DNA from 3 places in the Paraliobacillus sp. JSM ZJ581 genome. Region 3 is predicted to be linked to each of the others. Evidence: riboswitches for the same ligand, from Rfam matches in the RefSeq annotation. Region 3 holds a riboswitch; each other region holds the start of a gene.
What was found. Region 3 has a riboswitch for S-adenosylmethionine ahead of ACH6CY_RS14800 (DUF2292 domain-containing protein). Riboswitches for the same ligand answer to the same signal wherever they lie in the genome.
Positions count from the first base shown of each region.

Region 1: linked by a shared signal. The riboswitch ahead of ACH6CY_RS09565 (methionine ABC transporter ATP-binding protein) and the one ahead of ACH6CY_RS14800 (DUF2292 domain-containing protein) in region 3 are both predicted to bind S-adenosylmethionine.
Region 2: linked by a shared signal. The riboswitch ahead of ACH6CY_RS03310 (sodium:solute symporter family protein) and the one ahead of ACH6CY_RS14800 (DUF2292 domain-containing protein) in region 3 are both predicted to bind S-adenosylmethionine.

Region 1 covers NZ_JBISEP010000015.1:11,759-27,192, reverse strand. The annotation lists gene ACH6CY_RS09590 (arsenate reductase family protein) at 2-358, shown strand; gene gcvH (glycine cleavage system protein GcvH) at 409-795, shown strand; gene ACH6CY_RS09580 (toprim domain-containing protein) at 896-1,258, shown strand; gene ACH6CY_RS09575 (thioredoxin domain-containing protein) at 1,270-1,584, shown strand; gene ACH6CY_RS09570 (TlpA disulfide reductase family protein) at 1,579-1,992, opposite strand; SAM riboswitch class I at 2,175-2,289, shown strand; gene ACH6CY_RS09565 (methionine ABC transporter ATP-binding protein) at 2,447-3,463, shown strand; gene ACH6CY_RS09560 (methionine ABC transporter permease) at 3,465-4,133, shown strand; gene ACH6CY_RS09555 (MetQ/NlpA family ABC transporter substrate-binding protein) at 4,195-5,025, shown strand; gene ACH6CY_RS09550 (YuzK family famiily protein) at 5,215-5,400, shown strand; gene sufC (Fe-S cluster assembly ATPase SufC) at 5,696-6,481, shown strand; gene sufD (Fe-S cluster assembly protein SufD) at 6,504-7,808, shown strand; gene ACH6CY_RS09535 (cysteine desulfurase) at 7,808-9,028, shown strand; gene sufU (Fe-S cluster assembly sulfur transfer protein SufU) at 9,018-9,449, shown strand; gene sufB (Fe-S cluster assembly protein SufB) at 9,474-10,871, shown strand; gene ACH6CY_RS09520 (bifunctional metallophosphatase/5'-nucleotidase) at 12,287-13,729, shown strand; gene ACH6CY_RS09515 (HD-GYP domain-containing protein) at 13,831-14,910, shown strand; gene yunB (sporulation protein YunB) at 14,971-15,434, shown strand, end outside.
Region 2 covers NZ_JBISEP010000003.1:68,430-78,334, forward strand. The annotation lists gene ACH6CY_RS03270 (ROK family protein) at 1-48, opposite strand, end outside; gene arsC (arsenate reductase (thioredoxin)) at 271-690, opposite strand; gene ACH6CY_RS03280 (arsenic transporter) at 705-2,003, opposite strand; gene ACH6CY_RS03285 (ArsR/SmtB family transcription factor) at 2,023-2,367, opposite strand; gene trhA (PAQR family membrane homeostasis protein TrhA) at 2,568-3,215, shown strand; gene ACH6CY_RS03295 (DEAD/DEAH box helicase) at 3,318-4,472, opposite strand; gene ACH6CY_RS03300 (methyl-accepting chemotaxis protein) at 4,804-6,585, shown strand; gene ACH6CY_RS03305 (hypothetical protein) at 6,788-6,967, opposite strand; SAM riboswitch class I at 7,424-7,531, shown strand; gene ACH6CY_RS03310 (sodium:solute symporter family protein) at 7,647-9,281, shown strand; gene thiT (energy-coupled thiamine transporter ThiT) at 9,481-9,905, opposite strand, start outside.
Region 3 covers NZ_JBISEP010000040.1:111-6,712, forward strand. The annotation lists gene ACH6CY_RS14790 (DUF5082 domain-containing protein) at 260-685, shown strand; gene ACH6CY_RS14795 (YwqI/YxiC family protein) at 686-979, shown strand; SAM riboswitch class I at 1,191-1,293, shown strand; gene ACH6CY_RS14800 (DUF2292 domain-containing protein) at 1,434-1,622, shown strand; gene ACH6CY_RS14805 (bifunctional homocysteine S-methyltransferase/methylenetetrahydrofolate reductase) at 1,785-3,626, shown strand; gene metE (5-methyltetrahydropteroyltriglutamate--homocysteine S-methyltransferase) at 3,673-5,961, shown strand; gene ACH6CY_RS14815 (DinB family protein) at 6,275-6,602, shown strand, end outside.

The sequences.
Region 1 (15,434 bases), on a different contig from region 3:
GATGACGTTAACTTTTTATGCTTATCCTAAATGTGGTACGTGTCAAAAAGCAAAGAAATGGTTAGATAAAAATAATATAGCTTATGAACAGATACATATTGTTGAAAATCCACCAACAAAAGAGGAATTAAAAAAACTAATTCAACTTAGTGGGTTGCCAATAAAAAGATTTTTTAATACAAGTGGAAAAAAATATCGTGAGCTAGATTTGAAAAATAAGCTACCAGAGGCTACGGATGAAGAGAAATTAAACTGGTTAGCATCTGATGGCATGTTAATCAAACGACCAATCACTACAGATGGTAAACAAGTAACGATTGGATTTAAAGAAGAATTATTTGAACAAGCATGGAGATAAAATAATCTTAATAGTTTTAATATAAATTTATTATTCAAGGAGGTCTACCAATGCATATTCCAAAGGAGCTACATTATTCAAAAGAACATGAGTGGATAAAGATAGAAGGAGAAACAGTTCGAATTGGTATTACGGAGCACGCACAAGATGAATTAGGTGATATTGTCTTTGTTGAATTGCCAGAAGCAGGCGATACGATTGAAGAAAATGAACCTTTTGGAAGCGTAGAGTCAGTAAAAACCGTTTCAGAATTATATGCACCGCTTTCTGGGAAGGTTATCGAAGTGAATGAAGAATTAGATGATAGCCCTGAATTTGTTAACGAATCACCTTATGAAAAAGCTTGGATGATTGTTGTTGAACCTAATAATACGAGTGATATTGACAAACTGATGACTGCAGAACAATACCAAACAATGATCGAAGAAAAGGAATAAATTAAATCATCCCTTGTTACAATTATAATTGTAACAAGGGATGATTTGTTCATATGATATAGTATAGAAACATTTGCTTTTTCGAAAAGGTGGAATCGAAATGAATAAAGATATGGCTGAATCAAAACGTATACTAATTGTTGAAGGTTTAACAGATAAGATACAGATTGAGAAAATCGTTACAGACGCTATTACTATCATATGCACAAATGGTACATTAGGTGTTGAGAAAATGGAACAATTAATTAATGATTTCCAATTAGATGATTGTGACGTATTTATTTTAGTCGATGAAGATGAAGCTGGTCATAAGCTTCGAAAACAGTTAACAATAGAACTTCCTCATGCACAACACATTTATATAGATAAAACCTATCGTGAGGTAGCTGCTACACCTGAAGTAGAGCTCGCGACAGCATTAGTTAGCAAACATATTAATGTGGATCCGATTTATCTTATTTGAAGGAGTTTCAAATGAAGCAAATAGTGAAAGAGAATAGTCATGTATTCAATCAATCGCAACAATTGATATTTATTTATAGTCCATTTTGTCGAACTTGCCAATTGGCCAGAGACATTTTAAGAAAAGTTGAAAAACAAACGAATGCTCATCTCTTTTATGAGATGAATGCAGGTTTATTTCCTACGTTTATGCAAACGAATAAAATCGGAAGTGTTCCTTGTGTTTACATTAAGTTTGCTGACAATACAATTGAAAAAATTTATTCTATAAGTAATATCGAAAAAATAGCAAAAACTTGGTCAGTATTTGGCTTTAATAAATCATAAAATTGTACCTACTGCTTCTACAATCTCTATCATTGTACTTTGTTCACCAAATACACGATAGATTTCACCTTGCTGATTAATAATCACAGTAGTTGGTACACCTTCACATTTAAATAGATCATAGACTTCCCTATCATTGTCTTTTAATGTAGGTTGGGTAAGGAATTTAGTTGTATAACTTACTGCCTCTCCATCATTTCGTTCTCTTCCTGTCACATTTATTGTCACCATCTCTACTTTATCGTCATTTATTGAACGATAAAGTTGCTCTTTTTTAGGCAGATCGGAACTACAGTCCGGACACCACGATACCCAAAAAGTTAAAATTACAATTTTTTCTCTATAGTCGGCTAGTTTGAAAATACCTGGTTGGTTGATATACGGTAAAGTAAAATTAATCGATTGCAACAATATACCCCTTCCTAATACGTTTATCTATTTTGTACTTAATTTTCTATAAGCAATTTTTGATGTTACAGCATTATTGTAAAGGATAGTACTGTACTTACTCAACTTTGAAAAAAAGTTGACATATGATTAATATCATGCTACCATGTCAATTAAACAAAAAATAGAATATGCATTTGAATCTCTTATCAAGAGAGGTGGAGGGACTGGCCCGATGAAGCCCGGCAACCGTTAAACAGTTTATGTTTAAAATGGTGCCAATTCCTGTAGAGCAATAATTGCTTTTGCAGATGAGAGAACAGATTAATTATAGACAAAGTGTCTTTCTGTTCTCTACAACAGGAAGGCGCTTTTTATATTGCAGGAGAAAGATTCATAGATTGTAAAATTATTTTAAGCATCCATGAGCTAAAGTACAGAAAAATTATAGGTGATTAAAGAAAGTAGGAATAAAATGATTAAAATTAAGCAGCTCTCAAAAGTGTTTCAAACAAAGGACACAACGATCCAGGCTGTTAATGCACTTGATTTATCCATCGATAAAGGAGAAATATTTGGTGTCATTGGTTATAGTGGAGCGGGTAAAAGTACCTTTATTCGTTTAATTAATCGTCTAGAAGAGCCGACATCAGGTCATGTAACGATTAATGATCAAGAAATTACAGCTTTATCAAAAAATGCATTGCGTTTATCAAGACAAGAAATTGGGATGATCTTTCAACATTTCAATTTATTATGGTCACGCACGGTACGGGAGAATATTATGTTCCCATTAGAAATAGCTGGCATTTCAAAAGCTGAGCGATTGGAACGAGCTGATGAATTAATTCGTCTTGTTGGATTAACTGATCGAGAAGATGCTTATCCTGCTCAATTAAGTGGTGGACAGAAACAACGTGTTGGTATTGCAAGAGCTTTAGCTAATAACCCGAAAGTGCTGTTGTGCGATGAAGCGACATCGGCATTAGACCCTGAAACAACGGATTCCATTCTGTCATTACTTGTTGATATTAATAAAAAATTAGGATTAACCATTATTTTAATTACACATGAAATGCATGTGATACAGAAAATTTGTCATCGTGTTGCAGTAATGGAAGAAGGACGTGTCGTTGAGCAAGGGAATGTGATGGATGTTTTTTCTCACCCGAAACAATCGGTTACCAAAAAGTTTGTAGAACAAGTGATGGGTAAACCGAATGATGAATTGACAGATGAATCAATACTGAAACAGATCGATCAAGGGAAAATTTTACGCTTGCATTTTTTAGGTGAAACAGCAAATCAGGCTACAATTAGTCAAGTTGCGAAAAAATATAATGTTGACTTAAATATTTTGCACGGGAATGTGAAGCAAACACAGTCTGGTGCATATGGAACACTTTTTGTTCAAATAACAGGTGAAGATGAGGAAATAGAAAAAGCAATCAACTTTATTACTTCCACATCTGTTCAAGTGGAGGTGAAGTAACATGTTCAATCAACTTTTTCCAAATGTAGAATGGTCAGGTATTGTGGAAGCAATGCTTGAGACCTTTTATATGACGTTAATCGCATTAATTGGAACATTTATTTTAGGGATGGTCTTAGGATTATTCTTATATTTAACATCACCGGGTGGTATTTGGGGAAATAAAGTAATTAATATCATTGTAGCTACGATCGTTAATGTATTCCGTGCAATTCCATTTGTTATTTTAATTTTATTATTATTCCCTTTTACGGATTTCTTAATCGGAACGCTTCGTGGGCCAAATGCAGCATTACCTGCACTTATTATCGGGTCTGCCCCTTTTTATGGAAGATTAGTAGAGATTGGACTCCGAGAAGTAGATAAAGGAGTGATTGAAGCGGCGAAGTCAATGGGTGCAAAAACATCAACCATTATTTTTAAAGTGTTATTAAAGGAATCTACTCCAGCGCTAGTATCTGGTTTGACTGTTACGGCTATTGCGTTAATAGGATACACAGCAGTCGCAGGTATTATTGGTGCTGGTGGGTTAGGGGATTATGCCTATTTCTATGGTTTTTTACGGGGGTACAATGATGTAGTGTTCATGTGTACTGTGTTGATTGTTATCATTGTTTTTGTTTTTCAATTTATTGGTGATGGAATTACGAATAAATTGGACAAAAGGTAATATTAATTCTTGTTTATTACAAGAAAAATATAAAAGTCATAAGCTAAAGGGGAGAATTAAAATGAAAAAAGTATTACTTTTATTGTTTGTTGGATTATTTGCTGTCGTATTAGTTGCTTGTGGAGATGAGGGAGAAGGTTCAGACGAATCAGCAACTTCAACAATTAAAGTGGGGGCAACTAGTGTACCTCATGCCCAAATATTAGAAGAAGCAAAACCGTTGCTAACGGATAAAGGGATTGAACTAGTGATAGAAGAGTATCAAGATTATGTTTTGCCGAATAAAGATTTATCAAGCGGTGATTTAGATGCGAACTACTTTCAACACATTCCTTATTTGGAATCTCAAGTGGAAGATTTTGAATATGATTTTGTGAATTTGGGTGGTATTCACGTAGAACCAATGGCTGTCTATTCTAAAAATATCAAAAGTGTAGAAGATATTTCTAAAGGAACAGAGGTTATCATTAGTCGTTCTGTTCCAGATCATGGACGAATACTAGCTCTATTTGAGTCTGAAGGCTTAATTACTTTAGATGAAAATGTTAAAAAAGCAGAAGCAACGATTAATGACATTGTCGAAAATGAATTAGATTTAACATTTTCTCCTGATGTAGATCCAGCTGTATTACCTGAGATGTATGAAAGAGAAGAAGATGCCCTTGTGGTAATTAATACAAATTATGCCATTGAAGCTGGTTTGTCACCAGTTGATGATTCCTTATTTATTGAAGGGGGAGAATCTCCTTACGTAAATGTTATCGCAGTTCGTAGTGAAGATGAGAAAGATGAGGCACTATTAACATTGGTAGATGTACTTCAATCAGAAGAAATTCAAAACTTCATTACAGAAAAATACAATGGGGAAGTCGTTCCTGTTGGTGCCGAATAAGTAGAAAAAGCAAAAGCTAATAAACAATAGAAAATCGAACCTATTATTGCTATGTTATTGTTATTTGATTGGTTTGGATATAGATAAGCTCAAACCCCTTTGTATGGTTTGTCAGTAGTTTTGTTGCATTTTTTTATAAGTGTTACAATAATGATGTCAAATCAAGAAAGGAAGGGTTTATTTTAAACCATGGACAATTTAGCTTTAAATTACACATCTGAAATGGAAAAGGCGATGCAGCAAAATCATGGCGTTGGTTATGCTGAATACGGCCAAAATTTAGAAAAACGTTTAGAAATCGAGCGAAAAAGAGAAAAAAGCCATCGAAAATGTTTGAAGATAGTTACAGAAATGGAGCAACAAGCACACCGTTAATAAATGAATAAATTTAACAAAATCCCTCGTAACAATAACGTTATGAGGGATTTTTCGTAAAGTTTAATAAAAAGTATGTTAGTAGATTGTACAGAAATCATTTATATAGAAATTGAATTATGCTATTGTAATTACAATAACGAATTTATAAACCAATAAGTTTGAAAACCAACTTGAAGAATGGCTGAAATTGTTGATTATAGATTCGAAATAGTATAAGATTGTAATGAGAATAAACTGATAATGACTAGGATATTTATTCAGTTCCTATAAATTAAATGTTGGAGGTATCGATATGTCTGGATCAACTTTAGAAATCAAAGATCTTCATGTTGAAATTGAAGGTCAGGAAATATTAAAAGGTGTAAACCTAACAATTAAGGGTGGGGAATTCCACGCAGTAATGGGGCCAAACGGAACAGGAAAATCAACATTGGCTTCTGCAATTATGGGTCATCCTAAATACGAAGTAACAAGCGGCAGTATTTTGTTAAACGGGGAAGATGTTTTAGAAATGGAAGTAGATGAACGTGCTAAAGCTGGATTGTTTTTAGCGATGCAATATCCAAGTGAAATTAGTGGTGTAACAACTTCTGATTTTTTACGCTCTTCGATTAATGCACGTCGTGAAGAAGGCGATGAAATTCCATTGATGAAATTTATCAAAGAAATGGATCAAGCAATGGATTATTTAGAAATTGATAAAAATATGGCTCAACGTTATTTAAATGAAGGTTTTTCTGGCGGTGAGAAAAAACGTAACGAAATTCTTCAATTGATGTTATTGAAACCGGCAATTGGAATTCTAGATGAGATTGACTCAGGTCTAGATATTGATGCATTAAAAGTCGTATCTAAAGGAATCAATAAACTTCGTAATGAATCATTCGGTTGCCTAATTATTACGCACTACCAACGTTTATTAGATTATATTACACCAGACTATGTGCATGTGATGATGCAAGGACGTGTTGTGAAATCTGGTGGTCCAGAATTAGCAGAGCGCTTAGAAGCAGAAGGATATGACTGGATCAAGCAAGAATTAGGAATTAAAGAGGAAACTGTAGGAAATAACGCATAATAGTACAGTAAGGAGGGATTAGATGGCTGTGCAAACAAAATTACCATATGATGAAGCATATATAAAAGATTTTTCAACAAAACACAATGAACCGGAATGGATGCTTACATTACGTCAACAGGCTTTAGAGCGTGTTGACATGTTAGAGATGCCAAAACCGGATAAAACGAATATAACAAAATGGAATTTCACTACATTTACGCATGATGTAGCTGGAGAAGCAATCGATTCATTACAAGATCTTCCAAATGATATTAAAGTATTTGTCGATACAAAAAAAGATAATAATATCGTTATTTTGCGAAATCAGACGACAGCTTATCAACGTTTTTCGCAAGATTTATTAGAGAAAGGCGTTATCTTTACTGATATTTTCTCTGCAATAGAAAAACATCCTGATCTTGTGCAACGTTATTATATGAAAGATGCTGTTTCATTTGATGAGCATCGTTTAACGGCACTACACGCTGCATTAATGAATGGCGGTGCCTTTGTATATGTTCCTAAAAATGTAGTGATTGAAGAGCCACTTCAAGCGATATTCTGGCAAGAAGACCCTAATTTAGGATTGTTCAACCACGTTATCATTGTTGCAGAAGCGAACAGCTCATTGACATATGTGGAAAACTATATATCACACAATAAAGATGAACAAACCGTTGCAAATGTTGTAGCGGAAGTTATTGCGCACGATAATGCTTCTATTTCTTTTGGTTCAGTAGATAACTTTGCGCATGGTACGACTGTTTATATGAATCGTCGTGGTATCGCTTATCGCGATGCAAATATTGAATGGGCACTTGGTCAAATGAATGATGGTAATACAGTGTCTGAAAATATTACGCACTTAATTGGAGATCATTCCTCTTCCTATGCGAAAGCAGTTTCAGTAGGACGTGGAGATCAAACACAGAATTTCACTGCTAAAATTGTGAATTATGGAAAACAATCGAATGGACTTATTTTACAGCATGGTGTGATGAAAGACAGTGCATCTGCAATCTTTAATGGAATTGGAAAAATTGAACACGGTGGTACAAAAGCAAATGCTGAGCAAGAATCTCGTGTTTTAATGTTAAGTAAAAACGCACGTGGAGACGCAAATCCAATCCTACTAATTGATGAAGATGATGTAACTGCTGGGCACGCAGCTTCTGTTGGTAGAGTAGACCCACTTCAGTTATATTATTTGATGAGTAGAGGAATCTCTAAACAAGAGGCAGAGCGTTTAATTATTCATGGTTTCTTAGCACCTGTTGTGAATGAAATTCCAATAAAATCTGTACGCGAACAACTTACAGAAGTGATTGAGAGGAAAGTTTACTAATGGATGTAAAGGCAATCCGTTCTCAATTTCCAATTTTAAACCAAGAAATTAATGGGAATCCTTTAGTTTATCTGGATTCAACAGCTACGTCACAAAAGCCTATGTCAGTTATTGAAGCGGTAAACGCTTATTACAGATTGAATAATTCAAATGTACATCGTGGTGTTCATACGCTAGGGACACGTGCAACGGATCAGTATGAAGGAGCAAGAGAGAAGGTTCGAGCTTTTATTCATGCCCAATCAACAGAAGAAGTGATTTTTACTCGTGGTACGACTACTGCTATCAATACGATAGCTTACAGTTATGGAAATAAGAATCTCTCTCATGGTGATGAAATTGTTTTAACACCAATGGAGCATCATAGTAATATCATTCCGTGGCAGCAAGTTGCTAAAGAAACTGGAGCCACTTTGACGTATATTCCGCTACAATCGGATGGTACGATAACACTAAAAGATGTGAAAGAAACAATTACACCAAATACAAAAATTGTTGCTATGACGCATGTTTCCAATGTATTAGGGACAATTAATCCAATTAAAGAAGTTGCAGACATTGCTCACAAGAATGGTGCAATTATTGTTGTTGATGGTGCACAAGCTGTTCCTCATATGGCAGTAGATGTGCAAGCATTAAATTGTGATTTCTATGCTTTTTCAGGTCATAAAATGTGTGCACCAACTGGAATAGGTGTACTTTATGGTAAAAAAGCATTATTGGAAGAGATGGAACCAGTTGAATTCGGAGGCGAAATGATTGACTTCGTTGATTTATATGATTCGACTTGGAAGGAGCTCCCGTGGAAATTTGAAGGTGGTACACCAATTATAGCTGGTGCTATCGGCTTGGGAGCTGCCATTGATTTTCTCAATACAATTGGTATGGATAATATAACTGAGCATGAAACAGAGCTAGTTACGCATGCGATGCAACAATTAAAAACAATAGATGGAATAGAAATATACGGACCAGAAAATCGTGCAGGATTAATCACTTTTAATTTAGCAGATGTGCATCCACATGACACAGCAACTGTATTAGATGCTGAAGGTGTTGCGGTTCGAGCTGGACATCACTGTGCGCAACCATTAATGAAGTGGTTACAAGTTACTGCAACAGCAAGAGCTAGTTTCTATTTGTATAATACAACAGATGATGTTGATCGATTTATAACAGCTTTACAAAGAGCAAAGGAGTTTTTTGGTGATGTCTTTTAATAATTTAGACACTTTATATAGACAGGTAATTATGGATCACTATAAAAATCCGCGCAACCGCGGCTCTTTTGATGAAGAATCTCTAACGATTAACATGAATAATCCAACTTGTGGTGATCGCATTCAACTACATTTATTAGTAGAGGATGATATTGTAAAAGACGCTAAATTTGAAGGAGAGGGTTGTTCCATTAGCTTGTCATCTGCTTCTATGATGACACAAGCAATAAAAGGTAAATCCACCGAAGATGCGTTGCATATGTCTAAAGTTTTCTCTGAAATGATGTTAGGGAATGATGTGGACACAGAAGATATGGATTTAGGAGATATAGAGGCGTTGCAAGGTGTAGCGAAATTTCCTGCTAGAATTAAGTGTGCAACTTTATCGTGGAAAGCAATGGAAAAAGGGATAGATAAATAATTAATACAATAGGAGGGGTAGGACATGGCTAAAAAGGCACCTGAAGTTGGAGAATATAAATATGGCTTTCACGACCGTGATGTTTCTATTTTTCGTACAGAAAAAGGGCTAACAAAAAAAGTAGTCGAAGAAATTTCTCGAATGAAAGAAGAACCACAATGGATGCTTGATTATCGTTTGAAAGCATTGGAGCAATTTTATAAGCAACCAATGCCACAGTGGGGTGGAGATCTTTCGGAACTTGATTTTGATGAAATCACCTATTATGTTAAGCCATCAGAGCGCTCAGAGCGTTCATGGGATGAAGTACCAGATGAAATTAAACAAACATTTGATAAATTAGGTATACCAGAAGCAGAACAAAAATATTTAGCTGGTGTATCTGCACAATATGAATCGGAAGTAGTTTATCATAATTTGAAGGAAGATTTAGAGAAGCTAGGAATTGTCTTTAAAGATACAGATACGGCATTAAAAGAAAATGAAGAATTGTTTAGACAATACTTTGGAAAAGTTATTCCAGCAACAGATAATAAATTTTCAGCATTGAATTCTGCTGTTTGGTCTGGTGGATCATTTATTTATGTTCCAAAAGGAGTAAAAACAGATACGCCGTTGCAAGCATATTTCCGAATTAACTCAGAAAATATGGGACAGTTTGAGCGTACATTAATCATTGTAGACGAAGGTGCTTCTGTTCATTATGTTGAAGGTTGTACAGCTCCTACGTATACAACGAATTCGCTGCATAGCGCGGTCGTTGAGATTTTTGTTAAGAAGGATGCCTATTGTCGTTATACAACGATTCAAAACTGGGCAAATAATGTGTATAACCTTGTGACAAAGCGTGCAACATGTGATGCCAATGCAACAATGGAGTGGGTTGATGGGAACATCGGTTCTAAGTTAACAATGAAGTACCCTTCTGTTATTTTAAAAGGAGAAGGCGCGCGTGGGATGACCTTATCGATTGCATTTGCAGGGAAAGGGCAACACCAAGATGCAGGAGCAAAAATGTATCATTTAGCACCAAATACGTCGTCAACGATTGTTTCTAAATCAATTTCCAAGCACGGTGGTAAAGTAACTTATCGTGGCATTGTCCATTTTGGGCGTAAAGCAGATGGAGCACGTTCTAACATAGAGTGTGACACATTAATCATGGATAATAAATCTACTTCAGATACGATACCTTACAATGAGATTTATAATGAAAATATTTCATTGGAGCACGAAGCAAAAGTTTCTAAAGTATCAGAAGAGCAATTGTTCTATTTAATGAGTCGTGGAATTTCTGAGGAAGAAGCAACTGAAATGATTGTAATGGGCTTCATAGAACCATTTACAAAAGAACTTCCAATGGAATACGCAGTTGAAATGAATCGTCTAATTTCTTATGAGATGGAAGGTTCAATCGGTTAATACTGAAAGCCCTTGTCACAACAACGTCTGTGACAAGGGTGTTTTTTGTTTGTGCTTAAATAAAATCAATTCATGTCTAAAGTAATATAAATTGGTTGACTAAACAAAATAAACTGAAACTAAGAAGAATTTTCCATTACTAAAAAAGAACAAGCATGGTGTTTATTGTAGAGTTTAAAAGCCAAATGATGTAACTTTATGAGAGAGGAAAATACGTGTGAATTTATACGTGCATATGATTTAACAGGATCAACTTTCGATAAATGTGTGCAGTAAAGCAAGCATGGGGATCTTAAAAAATAATCGTCCGTCAGTAGGAGAATTGACTAAGTTGTATTAATGGAAATTCTCTTCTTAACAATTTCGGATATAAATGATTAAGTTGAAATAAAATAGGAAAAAATTGAAAACAAAACTTCGAATTGGAATATAGATGTAATATAATAGAAATGACTAATAGTGATTGAACAAGTTAATCTACTCTATCTTTAGAATTTAACGAAAATAGTGATGAGTGAATGATGTGAAACTCAATATTTATCAATAGGTTGAGTGTTATTGATTGTACTTGATAAGTAGAAATTATCCAACAAGAATTGAATCCGAAATTTGTGCTAGGATGCCTAGTTGTTTTAGCTATCGTACTTAGTAATGCGATTTACGTTTTCTATAAAAAAATAAGAAAATAGAATTAAGAATAAGAACAACAAATACCTAAAGCGTTTTCAAATAACAAAGAGAATGTCACTTTTGTAAGGAAACTTTGATATAAGTAGTTTTACTTTTTTAAAGCATTTCATTTTTTTATGAAATAAAAATTAAAAGGTTAAGAAATCTAGTATTCTTGCTTTAAATATCTCCTGCTAAAACAGTTAACTGAATGGTCTTTTGGAGGTGAAATTATTGAGCAAACTGTTGTGCAATCATTTCATGTGAATTCTCTAACTTCATTGTTTCGATTTTGATTTCTTGTGTAGTTGTAATTTCTTTCTTGAAAATCATTTGCTTTTCTCTTTTCAAGAAAAATGTTATGGTATATAAAGAAAGAGTTTTTCGAAAAACGAACAACTCTATATATTATAATTTTATCAATTAGTGTGAATGAAAAGTCTCAATGTAGTTTAATTGCATATGTTAATTGCTCTTTGTTTTCGTGCTAACTTTATACCAAGTCTAATTGATATTTAATGATGAAGCTATAATGTCAAACGTTATATTAACAGGTAATTTGACTGCGTTTTATAGTTAATGATTTTTTTTAGTCATTAGTTACGAGATGGAAGGTTCAATCCGTTAATAAAAATATAGTAAGAAGTTGAGTCCGATGATTATCGGGCTCTTTTCTTTAAATTATAAATAGATAATCGCTTTCAAAAGAAAGGATGCTAAAATATAATGAGAAGTAGCGAATATCAGTGAATAAGAAACAGTGGAACCTACTAAAGGGGTATGAACAAATGGAAGAACAGTTATTTTTGTATTATACAAGTGATTTACATAGCCATTTTGAAAATTGGCCTAAAATTGTTTCTTTTATAAAAGAAAAACGAGCAAAACATTTAAAAGAAAAGCAACATATGCTCTTATTAGATAATGGAGATCACCTAGATCGTGTACATCCGATGTCTGAAGCCCTATTAGGACAAGGAAATGTATCTTTATTAAATCAAGCGAATTATGATGTCGTAACATTAGGGAATAATGAAGGGATTACACTAAACCATGACAGCTTGTATCAACTATATGATGAAGCGGATTTTTCAATTGTTTGTGCAAATTTACATAGTAGTGATGGGGATAACCCTGATTGGCTCCGTGCAACAACTTATAGAGAAACGGGTTCAGGTTTAACAATAGGCATCATCGGTCTAACTGCCCCTTTCTATGCTTTTTATGAACCACTTCGTTGGACAGTAGAAGATCCATATGAGGCATTAGAACGAGAAATAGAACAATTAACAAAGCAAGCAGATATTATTATATTATTATCTCATCTTGGTATAAATGATGATGAACAAATAGCAAAAAATTACCCAATGATAGATGTAATTGTTGGTGGACATACCCATCATTTGTTTCGAAATGGAAAAGAAGTGAATCAATCGATTTTAACTGCAGCTGGAAAATTTGGTCACTTTGTCGGAGAGGTAATTCTAACCTGGGACCATACCCAAAAGAAATTAGTTAATAAGCAAGCATATGCAACACAAATTGATCACTTGTCAGATGATAAGGAATCGGCTCAATTAATCCAAGAGCAAACAATACGTTCGAATCAGTTGTTGGATCAACGAATAGCTAATCTGCAGCATCCACTAGAAGTAGAATGGTACCGAATAACTATGATTTTACAACGATTAACAGATACATTACTCGATTGGACCAAAGCTGATTTTGCTATGTTAAATGCAGGGTTATTACTAGAGTCACTTCCAGCTGGTGAAGTGAACTATGCTACTGTTCATCGAATTTGTCCACATCCGATTAACCCGTGCGTTGTTCAATTAACTGGTAAGGAATTAATAGAAGTTATTCGTGGTGTTTTAACTAAAACGTTTATGGAATTAAAAGTTGAAGGTTATGGATTTCGTGGTGAGGTAATTGGAAAAATGACATTTGCTGGATTAGAACTTGATTCCAAGATAGATATAGAAGGAAATGAAGTGTTGAAAACTGTCACCTGTAATCAAAAGCCGTTAGATATGAACCGAACCTATAGTTTAGCACTAGCAGATATGTTTACGTTCGGACAATTATTACCTGAAATTGCTCGATCAACCTCGAAGGAATTTTTTGTGCCTGAATTTATGCGCGATTTACTTGTACAAACTTTAATGAAATATGCCGGTAATGATTAAAAAGTCACAGATTATATAAAAATAATGTAGATTATTGTTTGAAAATTTGATACTATTTGTGGTAGTTGAGTTAGATTATTGCTTTTAGTTAGGAGAGCGTTATGAGATTAGTTGCTACGAGGTCCATTAAAGAGGGTTCAGAATTAGCTAAACCAATATTTAATGATAAAGGCAAAGTGCTGATTCAAAAGAATATGAAATTGACAAGTGGAATGGTCTATCGCTTACGAGAACTAGGTATTACCTATGTGTATATAAAAGATGAAATGACTGAAGATATTTTAGTTCCTTCACCGATTTCGGAAGAACTACGTATCGAAGCGGTACAAACAGTGAAACAATCATTTGCAACGTATCAAGATATGGATCTAGGAAATAAGTTGCATTTGATAGATAAAACGAATGAGAACATGTCAAAAGTTGTTGATTCGATGATCGATCAGTTAAGAGATGATCAAGAAGTGTTAACTGTTATGTCTCATATATTAATTAGTGATGATTACTTATTCTCTCATTCTGTTAACGTAACGATGTATGCTTTAGCCCTTGCAACAGAATTGAAACTACCTGCTAAACAAATCCATCAATTAGGCCTAGGTGCGATGCTACATGATGTTGGTAAAATGTTTATTTCAGAGGAAATATTAAATAAAACTGGAAAATTAAATGATAAAGAATTTGAAATGATTAAATCACATACGGAAAAAGGATTTAACTATTTGCGACAATCCACAGCACTCCCGTTATTAGTAGCACATTGTGCGTATCAGCATCATGAACGTTTAGATGGTTCGGGTTATCCAAGGGGAATTAAAGAAAAAGATATTCATCCGTTTGGAAAAATATTAGCAGTCGCTGATGTGTTTGATGCTGTTACAAGTAACCGCATTTATCGTGATGCGATGCTTCCTCATGAAGGGCTGGAAATATTGTATGCAGGAAGTGGCTCACTTTACGATCAAGAAATTGTTCGTACGTTTAAAAATACAATTGCCGTTTTTCCAAATGGATCGACTATTCGTTTGAATGATAATCGTATTGCGATAGTAGTTAAACAAAATCATCTTATGTATGAAAGACCGATTGTTCGTGTAATTAAAGAGCAAGAACAAAATATTACTCCTTATGATATTGATTTGTCTAAGGAACTTAATCTAACAGTGATTGATTACGCAATTTAGATTAAACAAAAGATGTCTACCCTCTAATATAGCGCATATGCTCTAATAGGGGGGATTTTTGTGTGGAAAAAAACACGGGTAAAACGTCAGCGAAAACCACCTGCTACTCGTCAGTTGCTTTTTTTAACGGCTGTACTGTTCGTAGTGCTCACTTCAATTAGTCTGATAATTGTAAATAAAGGTATTAAACCAGTTTTATTAGACATTGCTGAAACAAAAAATAAACAATATGCAAATATGGCGATGGGCATTGCAGTGAATAAAAAATTGAATGAAGATTTGCAAGTAGAAGATTTAATTGAGTTTCAATATGGTGATGACGGACAAGTGGTTAGTTACAAAATTAACGCAGCAATGGAAAATCGTGTGCAGCGGAATATTCAATATCGGGTAGAAAATTTCATTCATCAATTAGAGCAAGGGGTTGTTCCAGATACGAGTGCTCCATTAGATGTTGATATCGAACAACAAGAACAATCAACGTCAGAAACGATCCAACAAAAATCGAATTTGATTGAGATCCC
Region 2 (9,905 bases), on a different contig from region 3:
AGCACAAACAAATTTCGTTCCGCCAGCTTCTATCCCTCCAAAATACACGTCAATTCCTCCTCCATTTGCCTTTTCATAAAATATCATGCTTTCACTTCTACTTTACCATTTTTCATTTAGGATTTGAAAGCAATTTCAATCGAAGTGACTAGTGCTATTAATCCTAAACAAAAACTTTTATCACAAAAAAACGGATCATTTAGTGATATTGACCTTGGATAACAGATAAATGATTAGTCGTTTATTTGAACATAGTTGCAACTGTATCCTTTATTCTCCAGTTTCAACAAATTTTTTGATTCTTGCACCAATTTCATCTCTTACACGCTGAAAGACTTTCCACTTCTCTTCATCTGTTCCTTCCGCTTTTGCAGGATCGTCAAATCCCCAATGTTCCCTTTTTACTTGTGGAGGTGTGAGCGGACATTTATCTGCAGCATCTCCACATAAGGTTACCGCTAGTGTCGACTGATTTAAAAAATCATTGTCAATGATCTCAGATTGTTGGTTGGATATATCTATACCGATATCTCTCATTGCTTTTACAGCATTTGGATTTAAACCATGTGCTTCAATTCCTGCACTACGAACTTCCCATTCCTTACTAAGATATGCTTTTGCCCATCCTTCCGCCATTTGACTTCGACATGAATTACCCGTACATAAGAAATAGATTGTTTTTTTCGTCATTGTATTGCACCCCTTTATAGTAATAATAATGTTAAGTATAAGCCTATCAATGTGATCACTAGGATTGGAATCGTTAAAACAATCCCTGTTTTAAAATAAGTTCCCCATGATATTTTAATCCCTTTTTGATTTAACACATGCAACCATAATAATGTAGCTAATGAACCGATTGGTGTGATTTTTGGCCCTAAGTCAGAACCAATTACATTCGCATAAATTAATGCTTCGCGAATGATACCAGTAGTACTTGTTTCTGCAATGGCTAATGCATCAATCATCACCGTAGGCATATTGTTCATCACAGATGAAAGAAATGCTGCAATAAAACCCATTGCAATTGTCGCAATAAATAGTCCCTGTTCTGCGCTTTGTTGAATTAATTGAGCTAGTAAATCCGTTAACCCTGCATTACGCAACCCATATACGACAACATACATACCTACTGAAAAAAATACAATATCCCATGGCGCGCCTTTGATTACGGTAGATGTACTAACCGCTTCACTTCTTCTCGCCAACAGTAAAAATACAATCGCAATCGTACCAGCAATCAAGGAAATTGGTATAGCAATAAACTCACTTACAAAATACCCAATTAATAAAATAGTTAACACATACCAAGATAAACGAAATAATTTATGATCTTTAATAACTGCTTTTGGCTCCTTTAGATGCGCTAAATCATAGGTTCTCGGAATATTTTTTTTGAAATATAAATATAATACCGTAATTGTAGCTACTAAAGAAAACAGATTAGGAATAAACATTCGAGATGCATATTCGATAAATCCGATGGAAAAGAAGTCTGCCGAAACAATGTTGACTAAATTGCTTACAACTAATGGCAAAGAAGTCGTGTCAGCAATAAAACCACTTGCTATAATAAATGGAAAGATAATTTTTTCACTGAATTTCAAATTACGTACCATTGCTAATACAATCGGCGTTAAGATTAATGCTGCACCATCATTCGCGAAGAATGCCGCAACGATCGCACCTAGGATACTAACATAAACAAACATTTTGACTCCATTACCTTTTGCAGCTTTTGCCATATGTAAAGAAGCCCATTCAAAAAAGCCAATTTCATCTAAAATAAGTGAAATTAAAATAATAGCAACAAATGCTAACGTGGCATTCCAAACGATTTGTGTCACTTCGATCACATCACCAAAGTCAACTACCCCTAGAATTAAAGCTAAGATTGCGCCACCACAAGCAGAGTACCCGATTGACAGTCCCTTTGGTTGCCAAATGACAAATACAAGGGTAAGAATAAAAATTAAAATGGCTAAAACAACTGATAAAGACACAATACTAATCCTCCCACTACTAACAACAATTAATTTTCTTTCCACTTCTTTCTAATTCAATTAACTTTTCCTTTTGATTCGGAATTTGAGATAATACTTGTTTGATAAAAGGAAAGTTATTATTTTCAGTACAAATGGAGTAAAAGATCCACTGTCCTCGTCTTTCTTCTTTAACAATTCCTGCATCGCGTAATTTACGTAAATGCTGACTAATTGACGGTTGGCTCACTTGAAAAATTTCAACCAGTTCACATACACAGCAATCCTGATGTTCCAATAACTTCACAATGGTTAACCTTGTTTTATCTGATAACAATTTCAATAACGAAGCTGCTTGTTCAATTGATATTTGCTGTTGACTCAAAAAACACACCTCCTCCCCCCGCTTCCGTATTATCATATAATAATATACTTATATATTCAATGATATTTTTGATTGAGCGCCGATCATCTGCATAACCCAAAGATGATCGCTTATTGTTAACAATAAGTAAAAGGATTGCTATTCTGCTTTATTCGATTCATAATATTTAATATATACTAATCTTGAAAGGATTATTCGATATGGCTGATACACATCGCTTCTCAAAAGGTGAGGAAATTGCCAATTCAATTACACATGGAATTGGGGCACTAATTAGTATTGCAGCATTAGTATTATTAGTTGTTTTCTCATCATTACATGGAAATACTTGGCACATCGTCAGTTTCACGTTATTCGGAACGACAATGGTACTACTTTATACTTCATCCACACTTCTACATAGTTTACCAGAAGGAAAGGCGAAAGATATATTTGAGATTTTAGATCACTCATCTATTTACTTTTTTATTGCGGGAACATATACACCATTTCTTTTTGTAGTGGTACAAGGCGCTGCTGGTTGGACTTTATTTGGAATTGTATGGGGATTAGCAATCGGTGGTACAATTTTTAAAATTTTCTTTGTGAAAAAATTCATCTTTGTTTCTACCTTTCTTTACATTGTAATGGGATGGCTGATCATTTTCACTTGGGGATCACTATCAGAAAAACTACCGACCGCAGGAATAGCCCTTCTTGTGACTGGAGGAATTTTGTATACAATTGGTGCAATTTTTTATATGTGGCGTTGGTTTAAATTTCACCATGCGCTTTGGCATCTATTCGTACTTGCAGGAACGATTTTACATTTTTTCTGTGTGCTCCTCTATGTGCTACCGATTAAATAGACGAAAAAATCCAACTAAATACCGACGATATAGTTTGCTCCCTTATCTAGTAAAAAAGAATTTTTATTCATTCTTCATTCACTATAGCAGGGAGCAGTTCAATCAACGACGCTTAGTTGGATCTTTTTTTATCAGCTTTCCTTTTCGTAACATAGTTTCTACCAAGTTGATTTCCAATTTCTTTGCTGTCTGATTTAACTGACGAACTTCTGAATTAGTCACCAATGATAAGACAATACCACCGTCTGACCCAACTCGCCCTGTTCTTCCAGCTCTATGAAGATAATGATTCGGATCTCTTGGTACATCAACTTGAACCACATATGCCAAATCTTTCACATCTAACCCTCTGGCTGCCACATCAGTAGCTAATAATAACTGTGTTTCACCTTTGACGAATTGACGAATTGCTTTTTCCCTTTTTTGTTTAGATAACTCCCCATGTAAAGCCTCAACCGCAATACCTTGATATGCTAATTTATCTGCAATGACTGCTAAATTACCACTATCTCTAAAAAACACAAGTAGTTGCTCATCTAAATGACGTGCCAAACTTCGCAGAATATCAATTTTTTCACGTTCTTCACTCACAATATATTGATAAGAAACCTTCGGGGTGCCGGCTTCTTCATTATTCACACGGATAACCTCAGGTGTTACCATATATCTGTTCGCTTCTTCTGCTAACCCTTCTGAAATTGTAGCTGAAAACAGTAATAATTGGCGTTCTTTTGGCGCTGATTTTATAATACCAAACAAGTTATTTCGATGCTCTGGAACCAATAATTGATCTGCTTCATCTAAAACGATCGATTTTAACACATGTACTTTTAATTTTTTTTGTTTGATTAGTTCAAGTACCCGACCTGGCGTGCCAACAATGATTTGTGGCTTTTTCTTTAACTTCTCAATTTGTCGTTTGATATTTGCTCCGCCAATCACCATCATACTTGACATCTCTGCGTATGTCGTCCATTCCTGAATTAACCGATGGATTTGAGCTACCAATTCATGCGACGAGGCAAGAATTAATACTTGCGCCTGTTTTTGTTCAACATCTATTTTTTCTAATAATGGTAGTAGATAAGCGAGCGTTTTCCCACTCCCAGTCGGAGAAATCCCAATAACGTCCTTGCCGTCTTTTATCATTGTATAGGTTCTTTCTTGAATAGGTAAAGGGGTGGAAAATCCTGATTTTTTCCAAGCTTGTTGTAAAAATGGTTGTAATGTATCGACGAACATAATGATCTCCTTCAGTAAGAACTGTATTTTTAATAGTTTATCCAACTATATCACAAAAACGAAAGAGAAATAAGTGCACTATAATATTGAAAAATAAGTCAAGCATATAAAGTAGCAATAATGAGAAGAAATGCATCGCAAAGCTGTAAATAGATAATTGAAATAGAGCAAGGGGGGATAACGCTAATATCTCTTTTTTGTCTGAATATATACACATTTCTTTATTTTTGCCGAAGATAGTATAAAGAAGCGTTTTATTTCCTTCTATAAAGAGAAAGGGTGAACAAACATAATATAGAAATAAGTTTAAAAATAAATTTTTCCAAGGAAACGAAGGGGGTTGCTTATGAACATTTTATCAAAACTAAAATTCAAATTACCACTTATCGTGCTTTTATTATTAATTATACCTTTAACAGTTGTCGGAATTATTTCCTTTAACAAAACAGCAATATTAGAGAAAGCCATTATTGAAAAAGAAAATATCGAAGCCTTCTCATCCAAATATGAAGACATTTTTCAAGAATACGAAGCAAAATTAAAACAAATGGTGGAAATGGAAGAATTTCAAGTCAATCAAATTAATCCACCTGAATCAGAAGAAGAATATACAAATATGCCTCGAGCGAACAATCCTGCGCTGACTAGTTATTATGAATCTTTTTTATCCGAACTAGCTATCAAGGATAACTTCATAATGAATCTATATGTCGGTACACCAGAAGGCGCATTGTATTTGCACCAAGTTGATGATTCTGCTAATTTATCAGGTTATGATTCAACAACAACAGATTGGTACCAGCTTGCTGTCAATGCTCAAGATGAAGTAGCTTGGACAGATCCGTACATCGATACTGGCAGCGGAAAGTCTACCATTACACTCGCTAAAACCGTAAAAAATGAGGATGGCGACATTGTTGCAGTAACTGCAATCGATTTTGAAATGTCACGACTGGCAACGATGATTCGTAAAGATATTCTGATAACAACTTTTATCACATTGGGGGTTTCAGTCGTTATTGCCATGGTTATCTTCATTTTCCTTATACGCTCGTTATTGTTCAACATTTCAACTCTTAAGTCCGAAATGAACCGATTAGCTGAGGGCGATTTAACAGGAGAAAAGGTAGTTACGAAATCTAAAGACGAATTTGTAGATTTAGCTGAATCAGTCAATACAATGAAAGACAACTTATATGAAATGATTAACCATTTAAGTAATGTGACAACAAATGTACACAAACAAAGTGATCATTTATCTCACTCATCAAATCAAGTAAGAGAAAGTAGTGAACAAGTCGCAGCAACAATGGAAGAACTTTCATCAGGTGCAGAGTCGCAGTCTAATCATGCGGTTGATTTAGCAACAGCAATGCAACAATACAATCAAACCGTCACACAGGCCACGAAAAATAGCACTAGTGTGGCAAAAAACTCGGATCAAGTGATTCAATTAAGTGATGAAGGAGCTAAACAATTAGATCTATCAGTTGAACAAATGAAAGAAATCTATCAATTAGTTCAAGACTCATTTAATAAAGTTAAAGGATTAGATCAACAATCTATTGAAATAGAAAAAATTGTTTCTGTTATTCAAGATATTGCAGAACAGACGAATCTATTAGCACTTAATGCTGCAATTGAAGCCGCTCGAGCAGGTGAAGAAGGTAAGGGATTCGCAGTAGTCGCTGATGAAGTTCGGAAGTTAGCAGAGCAAGTTAGCAAATCTATTACTGACATTACAACCATTGTTCAATCGATTCAGATAGAGTCGAATCAAGTTGCACATTCCTTAGAAGCGGGGTATTCTGCCGTTGAAAAAGGATCGAATCAAATCCAAAAAACTGGACAAGCATTCCAAGGAATTAACCAATCCATTACTGACATGGTTGGAAAAGTACACACTATCGCCAATGATTTACAAACAATCGCTTCAAATAGTCAAAAAATGTATACGTCAGTGGATGAAATTGCTGCTATCTCCCAAGAATCTGCAGCAGGTATTGAGGAAACAGCAGCATCTACGGAAGAGACCAATACTTCTATGGAAGAAGTAGCTAAAAGTGCTGACGAATTAGCCCAACTAGCTAAAAGTTTACAAACACAAGTCGACCAATTTAAATTATAAAAAACAAATGCTCAAACATTCGCTTAGTGATATACGGACTAAACCGAAACGTAGGAGATAACGAAAACACAGCGACACAACAATCGATTTTAACTTACCGTACGTAGGTTTAGCTAGACATAGATAATCTTAATATCTATCAAGAAACAGCATGTTTTATCATTTACTAATGAACGAAACATACTGGGACAAGGGGCTTACCTCATGTCCCAGTTTTTCTTTTACTGTTAACGAATCGTTTCGCTTTGTCCCATTTATCTCCTGCCTTAATATCATTCGCTTCACTTCTATAATATGATACATAATCGATGAAACGTTCACTATTTTTTGATGTATAAGGAGAGTCTAACTGTATGATTCCGAATAACAATAAGCGAACCATCAAACAATTCAAGTTATTCACCTGTTTCTTGGTACATTCTCTTGTGATATACCGTAATAAAATAGGTGTGTCATTTCAACCCTATCTGCCACCTTCAATTAATCACTAGTTTTCAAGAAGATAACAGAGATAAAATGAGCTAACAATCATTCTAATAGATGTTTTCCTTATCTATTTATATCAATCGTCCAAATAAATAACCCGAACGTTGATTCATTAGTAATTACAACTACACACACTCCCTTACTGGAAAAAATAATGCGCTCATTTTGTTTTATCCCCTATTCGCATGCATACCTATATCATGAAATTCAACAAATACTACTCAATCAATTGAACATTGCCATACTTAGCGCTATGCAATTAAGGTATTGGGTTGCTTAGTTAATATTAAAAAAATTCAGAATAACTTGACAATATTAATGAATACCGATATGATTAGTAGAAATTTAATTATTCTTATCCCGAGTGGTGAAGGAAACTGGTCCTATGATCCCACAGCAACCATTTGTCTCGAGCAAATAAGGTGCTAAATCCAGCAGCTAATCAGCTGAAAGATAAGAAGGAATTTTTCCTGTTTGGAAATAACCAAAAAGAAAACCTTCTTCTTAAGCATTAGCTAAGAAAGAAGGTTTTTTCGTTTGTAAATAGTCTGCTTATAAAATAAAGGAGTGATTATGTGACAGAATATGGTGCTTGGATGATTGGTTTTGCTCTAATTTATACTTTGCTTTTAATTATTGCTGGTAATGTAGCTCGAGTAAAAGCATCCAGTGGAAGTAATTTTTTTGTTGGCGGTCGAAATTTTCGATGGTGGACAGTTGCATTTTGTATTACTGGCTTATTCTCAGGGTCAACTTATATTTCGATTGTGGAATTATCTTATCTTACAGGTATTTCTGCTATTTGGTATGGCATTGCTGAAACGGTTCAAGTTTTAATTATTGCATTGTTAATGATTAAGTCATTTCGCAAACGTATGATGGTTACCGTATCTGGATTAATTGGTGATCAATTTGGTCGAGCTGCCAAAGGAATTGCTGGATTAATTACTGCTTTTGCTTTTCCAATGTGGTCGGTTGCAACTGCTATCGCCTTTGCTTCTGCACTAAATGTGTTTACAAATATTTCTCTTAGTGTCTCGATTGCATTTACAGCTATTTTATTGTTTATCTATTTACAAGCTGGGGGAATGTGGTCGGTTGCTTTCACACAAACAATGAACAGTACTGTATTTTTGAGCATGTTTATTATTGGCACGATCGCTTTTTTTATTAACCCAGGTATAGAGGGTTTAGTGCAACTTGCTCAAACTAATCCATCCATGTTTCATTTCGATGCAGTAGGGATTCAAGTAATTGTTGCATGGTTTGGCACTTTTTTAGTAAATGTCATTTTAGCACAAGCTGCATTTCAAATGGCTTTATCCTGCAGAACACCTGAAGAGGGGCAAAAAGGGGTAATCGGAGCTGTTTTTCTAGGTATTCCTTTTATTATATGTGGTATTCTATTTGGTTTAGCAGCGGCAATCGTTATTCCAGGAGAAACACTTGGATTAGTTGCCTTACCAAAATATTTAATGGAAGTTTTACCTGCCCCCTTAGTTGGATTGTTTTTCTTGGGAATTTGGGCTTGTGCATTGAGTTGGGGAGCACCATGTCAATTTTCTGGTGCTACTAGTTTGGGAAAAGACGTAGGGAGTGCCATTTTCCCAAATACAACAAGTATACAGTTAGTTCACTATACAAAGCTTTCTCTGCTGTTACTTACAGGGTTAATGATAATATTTGGGTTGCTACGAACAGAACAATCTGCTTGGTGGAATGTACTTGCATGGACAACAAGAAATGCTGCTACATTTGCTCCAGTAGTTGCAGCATTATTTTGGCCTGTTGTTACAAAACATGCGGTCGTTAGTTCTTTACTCACAGGTTTTGTTACTGGACTACTATGGTATCATTTAGGGGGATGGCAACCTACTGTTTTCTTTTTAGATATTCATCCTGTATGGATCGGTATGTCTACCAATGTTTTAACAATTATTAGCGTCACCCTTTTAACGAATTATCGGAATATACAGGTATCTTTAAAAAATCATTCAATAAAAGATTATCTTGCTGTCTACTTTAGTGTAGTGCTGGCTATTTCTACTGTTGTTTTTTTCAAACTATTGCATGAGCTAGGTTTACTAGGCTTATTAGGTTTTTCAACGATCGTCACCTTATTCCTAACGATCATTTTATTTGTGCGTGAAAAGAGAGAAGTGCAATATTATTCCCAAACAGCAAATGTGCCTATTGATCAAATGCAATAAACCAAAGCATAAATATTCGGTTAGCGATGGATGGACTGAATCGATAAATGTTAATTTATCGTATAAAAAGGTGATAGAAATCTTAATAATAATTGGATGTAGCTAACTTTAGCATTTGTCGACGTACAACGTCATTGGTAATTTACGCTAAGCAACTAAAAAGAGATTAAACCTAGTTAACTAGATTTAATCTCTTTTTTTATATTCGATCTCTTATAATTAATCTTGGTGATGTGCTGATTAGCAAAACAAGTAAAATAGAACAAAAAACAAATGCACCTAACATCGTAACACCATTTGTTAAAAATGAGAATAGTACAACATTCATATCTTCTGGCGCATATTCTCCCCAAAAGATAAACCCAGCAACAAAGTGCCAGAAATAGCGAGCCAAGCTTCCAACAAACGTAGCTACAATAATCCAAACTGCTGTTTTCGTTTTATTAGATGAGCGAAGACTTTTCTGAATAACTGGATAAAATAAACCTGCAAATCCTATAAATGCAAATGCAATAAAATATTCAATAAATGCCTGAACAGGAGTTAATATATATGCATCGCCTAACACAATTTGCAATAGCCCCCACAGAAATCCCGCCAGTAAACTTACTTTTATTCCCCAAC
Region 3 (6,602 bases):
ACACAGTTAAATAGTCATGTTAATAAAAAATAGCTGAATTTTTTATTGCACTCGTTGAAGAATAGCATCTCAGGTTATGTTTACATGATGAGAAGGTGCAATTTACATTCATAATTAAACTGTTTCAAGCAAAAGAAAAATGGTAATATGTACCCAGTTTTACAAATAGTAATGGTTTGAATGGATTTATTTGTTATATTATGATTATAATAAACTATTAAATAATCGATATAATATACTGAATAAGGATGTGATAACTTTGTCAGATAGTGACTTTCTTAATAATGCTTTCCATGTAATTTCTAGCAGGTCTTCAGAGATAGATGAAAAAATATCACGATTAAAACGAGCAAAACGATTAATTACTGATGAACAAGACGATGCGTTGTCCGCTGTAGAAACAATAAAAAACCCTAGCTTGAAAAAGGGATGGGTAAGTTTAAAAGCAGAGGAATTTTATACGTCTCGTGATGAAGCATATCAAACAATTAAAAAACATATTCACAATTATGACTCCTACGTTACAACCATTAATTGGAAAATAAAACAGTTTGAATTGCAAAAAAGTTCTTTAGAGTTTGCTAGTACGATTGCAAATCAAGCTGATTCGTTGCTTCAGCAGGGAGAGGATGCAATAGATGCGTTTAGTAGAAAGATAAGTGAATTAAAAGGTAGGTTGTTCTAAATGTTCGTAACATTTAATAAAAGCAGTAGTGGTGGGAAAGAAATAAAGCTACCATTTTATCTATTTAAGTCACAATTGGATCAAGCAATATGGCGTTTAAACCAATTGAAGTTTCCTAAGCCTGATGATAATTATGGGAGAAATCAATTGAATTTCACAAAAGAGTGGTTAGAACGTGAAGAATCGATTCATCAGTTATTTACTCAATATAAAGAGATAGTCAGAAGCAATATTGATGATACGGAAAGAAGTGTAAAGAAACTGAAAGAGCAAGATGAATCAATGATCAGGTGAATGATATTAAAGTATAAATGATGTATGGGAAGTAATAATGGGAGTAGCTTTTTACCCGTTTTTAAGCTTTATTATATATGGCGATAATAAAAGGGAATTTCTAAGAAAACAGGGAGATTCCAATTACATTACTCCATAATAGCAAAATGACAGTTGACAATATATGAATTTAAGTGTAAAGTAATCTCTACAATTTAAATAAAACTGAATTTTCTTATCCAGAGAGGTGGAGGGACTGGCCCAACGAAGCCTCGGCAGCAGACTTTTTTAGTACTGTGCCAATTCCAGCAAGCTTTATGCCTGAAAGATAAGAAGAGATATAGATGCATACATCCATCCTCTTCTTATCTTTTATAGGAAGAGGATTTTTTATGGTGTATTTTTAAAGGCATTAGCTTTACAAGTGAGACATATTTGAAACTTGTACTTACAATACTAGAAGGGGAGATGAGAAATGGGTAAGCTTGATCAAGTAAAGTTAGATTATCTAAATCATATTTTGCAAGACATTGATTATGGATCAATTGTTTTGACTGTACATGATGGGTACATTACGCAAATTGATTCAACCGAGAAAAAAAGGTTCCAAAAAAAAGGTATACAACCATCTCAAAAAGAACGTAAACTACAGAAAAATAAATGATTTGCCGATTAGACAACTAAAGGCATCTTCCACTCTATTCAATCATAAGATTGATAGCGTGTGAGATGCCTTTTATTTTTGGCATAAACGAGAGAGTAATTAGATTATCAAAGAGATAAAACAATGATGTGAAGGCGATTAAATAGTGGAGGTGAAGTAAGTTTGGATTTATTAACATCTTTAAAAGAAAGGATTTTGATTGCTGATGGAGCGATGGGGACTATTTTATATTCCCATGGTGTTGATCGAAGTTTTGAAGCATTAAACCTTACGCACCCTACTCAAGTTCAGCAGATACATGAAGCTTATATTGCTGCTGGCGCGGATGTGATTCAAACGAATACTTATGGTGCTAATTATATTAAACTTGCTCGATACGGTTTAGAAGAACAGGTGAAAAAAATAAATCAAACAGCGGTCCAAATTGCTAAAAAGGCAAGTAATAAGCGTTCGTACGTTTTGGGGAGTATTGGTGGAATTCATGGTACTAAAACGATAGTAAAATCAACGGAAGAAATTAAACGTAGTTTTAGAGAACAATTATATTGTTTGCTTTTAGAAGGGGTAGATGGGCTTATTTTAGAAACGTATTACAATTTTGATGAGCTAGTAACGGTTTTGGAAATTGCGCGTGAAGAGACCGATTTACCGATTATTACGAATGTTTCCATGCATGAGACTGGAGTGTTGGAAAATGGCTTGCCTCTCTCAAAAGCTTTAAAACAGCTAGAATCGCTTGGTTCCGATGTCGTTGGTGTCAATTGTCGTTTTGGTCCATCGCAAATGATTCGATCATTAGAATCTGTTCCCCTCTTGGATAAGGCTTTTCTAGCAACGTATCCGAATGCAAGTTTACCGGCTTATCGAGATGGCGTTCTTTATTATAAGAATGAACCGAACTATTTTGAATCATGTGCACTTGATTTAAGGAACCAAGGTGCTCGTCTAGTTGGTGGTTGTTGTGGAACGACACCAGAGCATATTAGATCGCTTGCTATAGGGATGAAAAATCTTAAACCGATTAAAGAAAAAGCTATTGTTCAAGAGGAAATTAAAGTAATATCACAACGAAAAAAAGGGAACGAATCATTAGCAGAAAAGGCAAAAAAACGAAAAACGATTATTGTCGAATTAGACGCACCAAAGCATTTAGATCTTACCGAGTATATTCAAGGGGCAAAGGCATTAAAAGAAGCAGGAGCGGACGCCATCACACTTGCGGATAACTCATTAGCAAGTCCTCGAATTAGCAATATAGCGATGGCAACATTATTACAAAAACATGGTATCAGACCACTTGTCCATTTAACTTGCCGTGATCGAAATTTAATTGGCTTACAATCACATTTAATGGGATTACACACACTCGGCATAACAGAAATATTAGCGATAACCGGAGACCCAACCAAGATTGGTGATTTCCCTGGAGCAACCTCTGTATTCGATGTTAATTCATTTAAATTAATTGAGTTAATTAAAAAAAGTAATAATGGAATTTCTTTTTCAGGTAATACATTAAGAGAAAAAACTGCTTTTCATGTAGCTGCTGCTTTTAATCCTAATGTGAAAATCGTAGAAAAGGCGGTAAAACGACTAGAAAGAAAAGTGCTCAGTGGGGCGGACTATATTTTAACACAACCAATTTACAGCCCAGAGGCGATTTTTGAGTTAAAACAAGCAACCGCTCATATAGAAGTCCCCATTTTTATAGGAGTTATGCCATTAACATCAACTAAAAATGCTGAATTTTTGCATAATGAAGTTCCAGGAATTAGATTGACCGATGAAGTGCGAGAACGAATGAGAGCAACTGTAGGTAGCAAAGCGGCATCAACGGAGGAAAGTATTTCCATATCAAAAGAGTTAATTGACACAGCATTGGAACACTTTAATGGAATATATTTAATTACTCCATTTATGCGATACGACATATGTGTGAAGCTGGTGGAGTATATCCAAGAGAAAACAAGTCTGACAGCCAAAGAACAAGAAGTGACAACATAGAAAAAGATTTGTAATAGAGTAAAAAATATAATGGAGGAGATTTGGTATGACAAAAATAAAAAGTTCAAACTTAGGTTACCCACGAATTGGAGAGAAGAGAGAATGGAAAGAAACGCTTGAAGCGTACTGGAATGGAAATATAACAGAAGAGGAATTAATTCGAACAACAGATGAAATACGTCTAACTAATCTGCGAAAACAGAAAAATCAAGGAATCGATTTGATCCCTGTTGGTGATTTTTCGTTATACGACCATGTCCTAGATACTTCTGTTGGATTTGGGATCGTACCGAATCGATATGACTACACTGGAGGTAAGGTCGATGTTGATACATACTTTGCAATGGCGCGTGGTGTGGATCAAGTAATCGCATCAGAAATGACAAAATGGTTTAATACAAACTATCATTATATCGTTCCTGAGTTGAATGATGCGAAACCTTCGCTTGTGGAAAATCGAGCACTTAAATACTATAAAGAAGCGAAAGAAAAGCTAGATATTGATGGGAAACCAGTTATTTTAGGACCGATCACTTACTTGAAATTATCGAAGGGTTTTGAAGACAGACAGTTTAATGAGTTAGTTGATGTGTTTTTACCTTTATACGTACAAATTCTACAACAGCTAGCAGATGCTGGTGCAACATGGGTTCAAATAGATGAGCCAATTTTTGCTACGGAAGTAGGGGAGGATGTATTAGAAGCGACTGAAAAAGTCTACCAAATATTTGCAAGAGAAGTGCCAGGCTTAAATGTTATTTTTCAAACTTATTTTGAAAAAGTATTTCACTTTGAGAGAATTAGTAAGCTCCCAGTAAGAGCTATTGGGCTAGATTTCGTTCATGGAGATTCATTGGAACTGTTAAAAACATATGGTTTTCCAAAAGATAAAACACTTGTTGCAGGAGTGGTGGATGGTCGTAACGTGTGGCGTGCTAACCTAGAAGAGAAAATTACTATTCTAGAGACGATTAACTATTTTGTGAGTGATGATCAATTAATTATTCAGCCGTCTGCTTCTTTATTGCATGTACCTGTTACGAAAACATTAGAACAAAAATTGGATCCGATTATTTTAGAGGGGCTGTCCTTTGCAGATGAAAAGCTACAAGAAGTTTCTATTCTAACGAAAGGATTACGAGAGGGACGTGGAACGATCCAGAACGAAATAAATGAAGTGAACGAGGCATTAGCCAGATTACAAGCTACTTATCGCTCAAATGATGCAGTTAGAAACAGCGTTGCTTGTTTAACAGAAGCAGATGCGGAGCGAAGTCCAGATTTTTCAACACGAATTAAACAACAGCGTGAGCATTTAGCCTTGCCTTTGTTACCAACTACCACGATCGGAAGTTTACCTCAAACGCCTGAAGTAAGAGCTACACGAACTAAATGGCGTAATGATGAAATAACAGATCAAGCGTATGAAACATTTGTGGAAAATAACATTAAACGTTGGATTGCGCTGCAAGAGGAATTAGACCTTGATGTGCTTGTACACGGAGAATTTGAACGTAATGATATGGTTGAGTATTTTGGAGAAAAATTTAATGGATTTACTGTAACGGAATATGGTTGGGTTCAGTCATACGGTTCGCGTTGTGTTAAACCACCTCTCATTTTCGGAGATGTATCATGGGATAAACCAATAACGATTAAAGAAAGTGTTTATGCCCAATCATTAACCGATCGACCGGTAAAAGGAATGTTAACTGGTCCAGTGACCATTTTAAATTGGTCTTTTGTTCATGATACAACGCCACGATATGAAGTAATGAAACAAATTGCGTTAGCATTACAAAAAGAGATAGAAGCATTAGAGGCAAATCAGATTAAAATTATTCAAGTTGATGAGCCAGCACTACGTGAAGGATTACCACTCGATTCTAAAAAATGGACTGACTATTTAAAGGAATCAGCTTATGCATTCCGTTTAGCTACAGCAACGGTTGAAGCTGAAACACAAATTCACACGCATATGTGCTATTCCAACTTTGAGGATATTTTTGATTGCATTGATGCACTAGATGCAGATGTTATTTCTATTGAAACGTCTAGAAGTCACGGTGAGCTTGTCTCTACCTTTGAGGATAATACCTATTTTAAGGATATTGGGTTAGGTGTTTATGATATCCATAGTCCACGAATTCCATCTGTAGAAGAAGTGAAGGAGAATGTCAATCGAGCATTACGAACCATTTCGCCAAAGCAGTTCTGGGTCAATCCTGATTGTGGATTGAAAACGCGTAAGGAAGAAGAGACCATTCGTGCGCTTCAAATAATGGTTCAAGCGGCAAAAGAAATAAGAAGTGAACAACTAGCTATACAAAAATAATGAGAGAAAGGCGCTCTAATTGTGATAGGGGCGTCTTTTTATTATCCATGTATCCACTATTTTTAATAAACATTCAAAGCCAGACGTACACGAAGATAATAGATGAGCAAATGGATAGACACTATTTCTACACAAATAAAAAGGGATGAACATTTTGTTTGTCGAATAAATGTGAATAAGTAAAAAATACATATAACAAATAAAGGGAGCGAAAAGGACTAGTCTATATTTTGATAAATTAACATCAAGATTTCGAAATGTCAACATTTTACATACTTTTTTTAGAAAGGAAGATATTGTGAACAGTTTGTCTATGAAGAAGCATTTTCAAAAACTCTATATACAAAGAGAAGAAATGAACAAAGAGATTATGAAATTTAGAGATAAAGAATGGAATAGACCATATAAAGATAAGTGGTCATGGGGAGAAACGTATTACCATTTATATTTAATGATGAAATGGTTTCGAAGACTGAGTATGATTTATATCCCTTTATCGAAACCGATTGCTAGTTTAAGAAAAAATAAACCGTATAACGTTCATAGTTACGATATATACGAACAATTTAACGACAAATATCAGAGAGGGATGAAAGCACCATTTATTTTAGTTCCTCCTAAAGGGATAGAGTCGGGTGTTA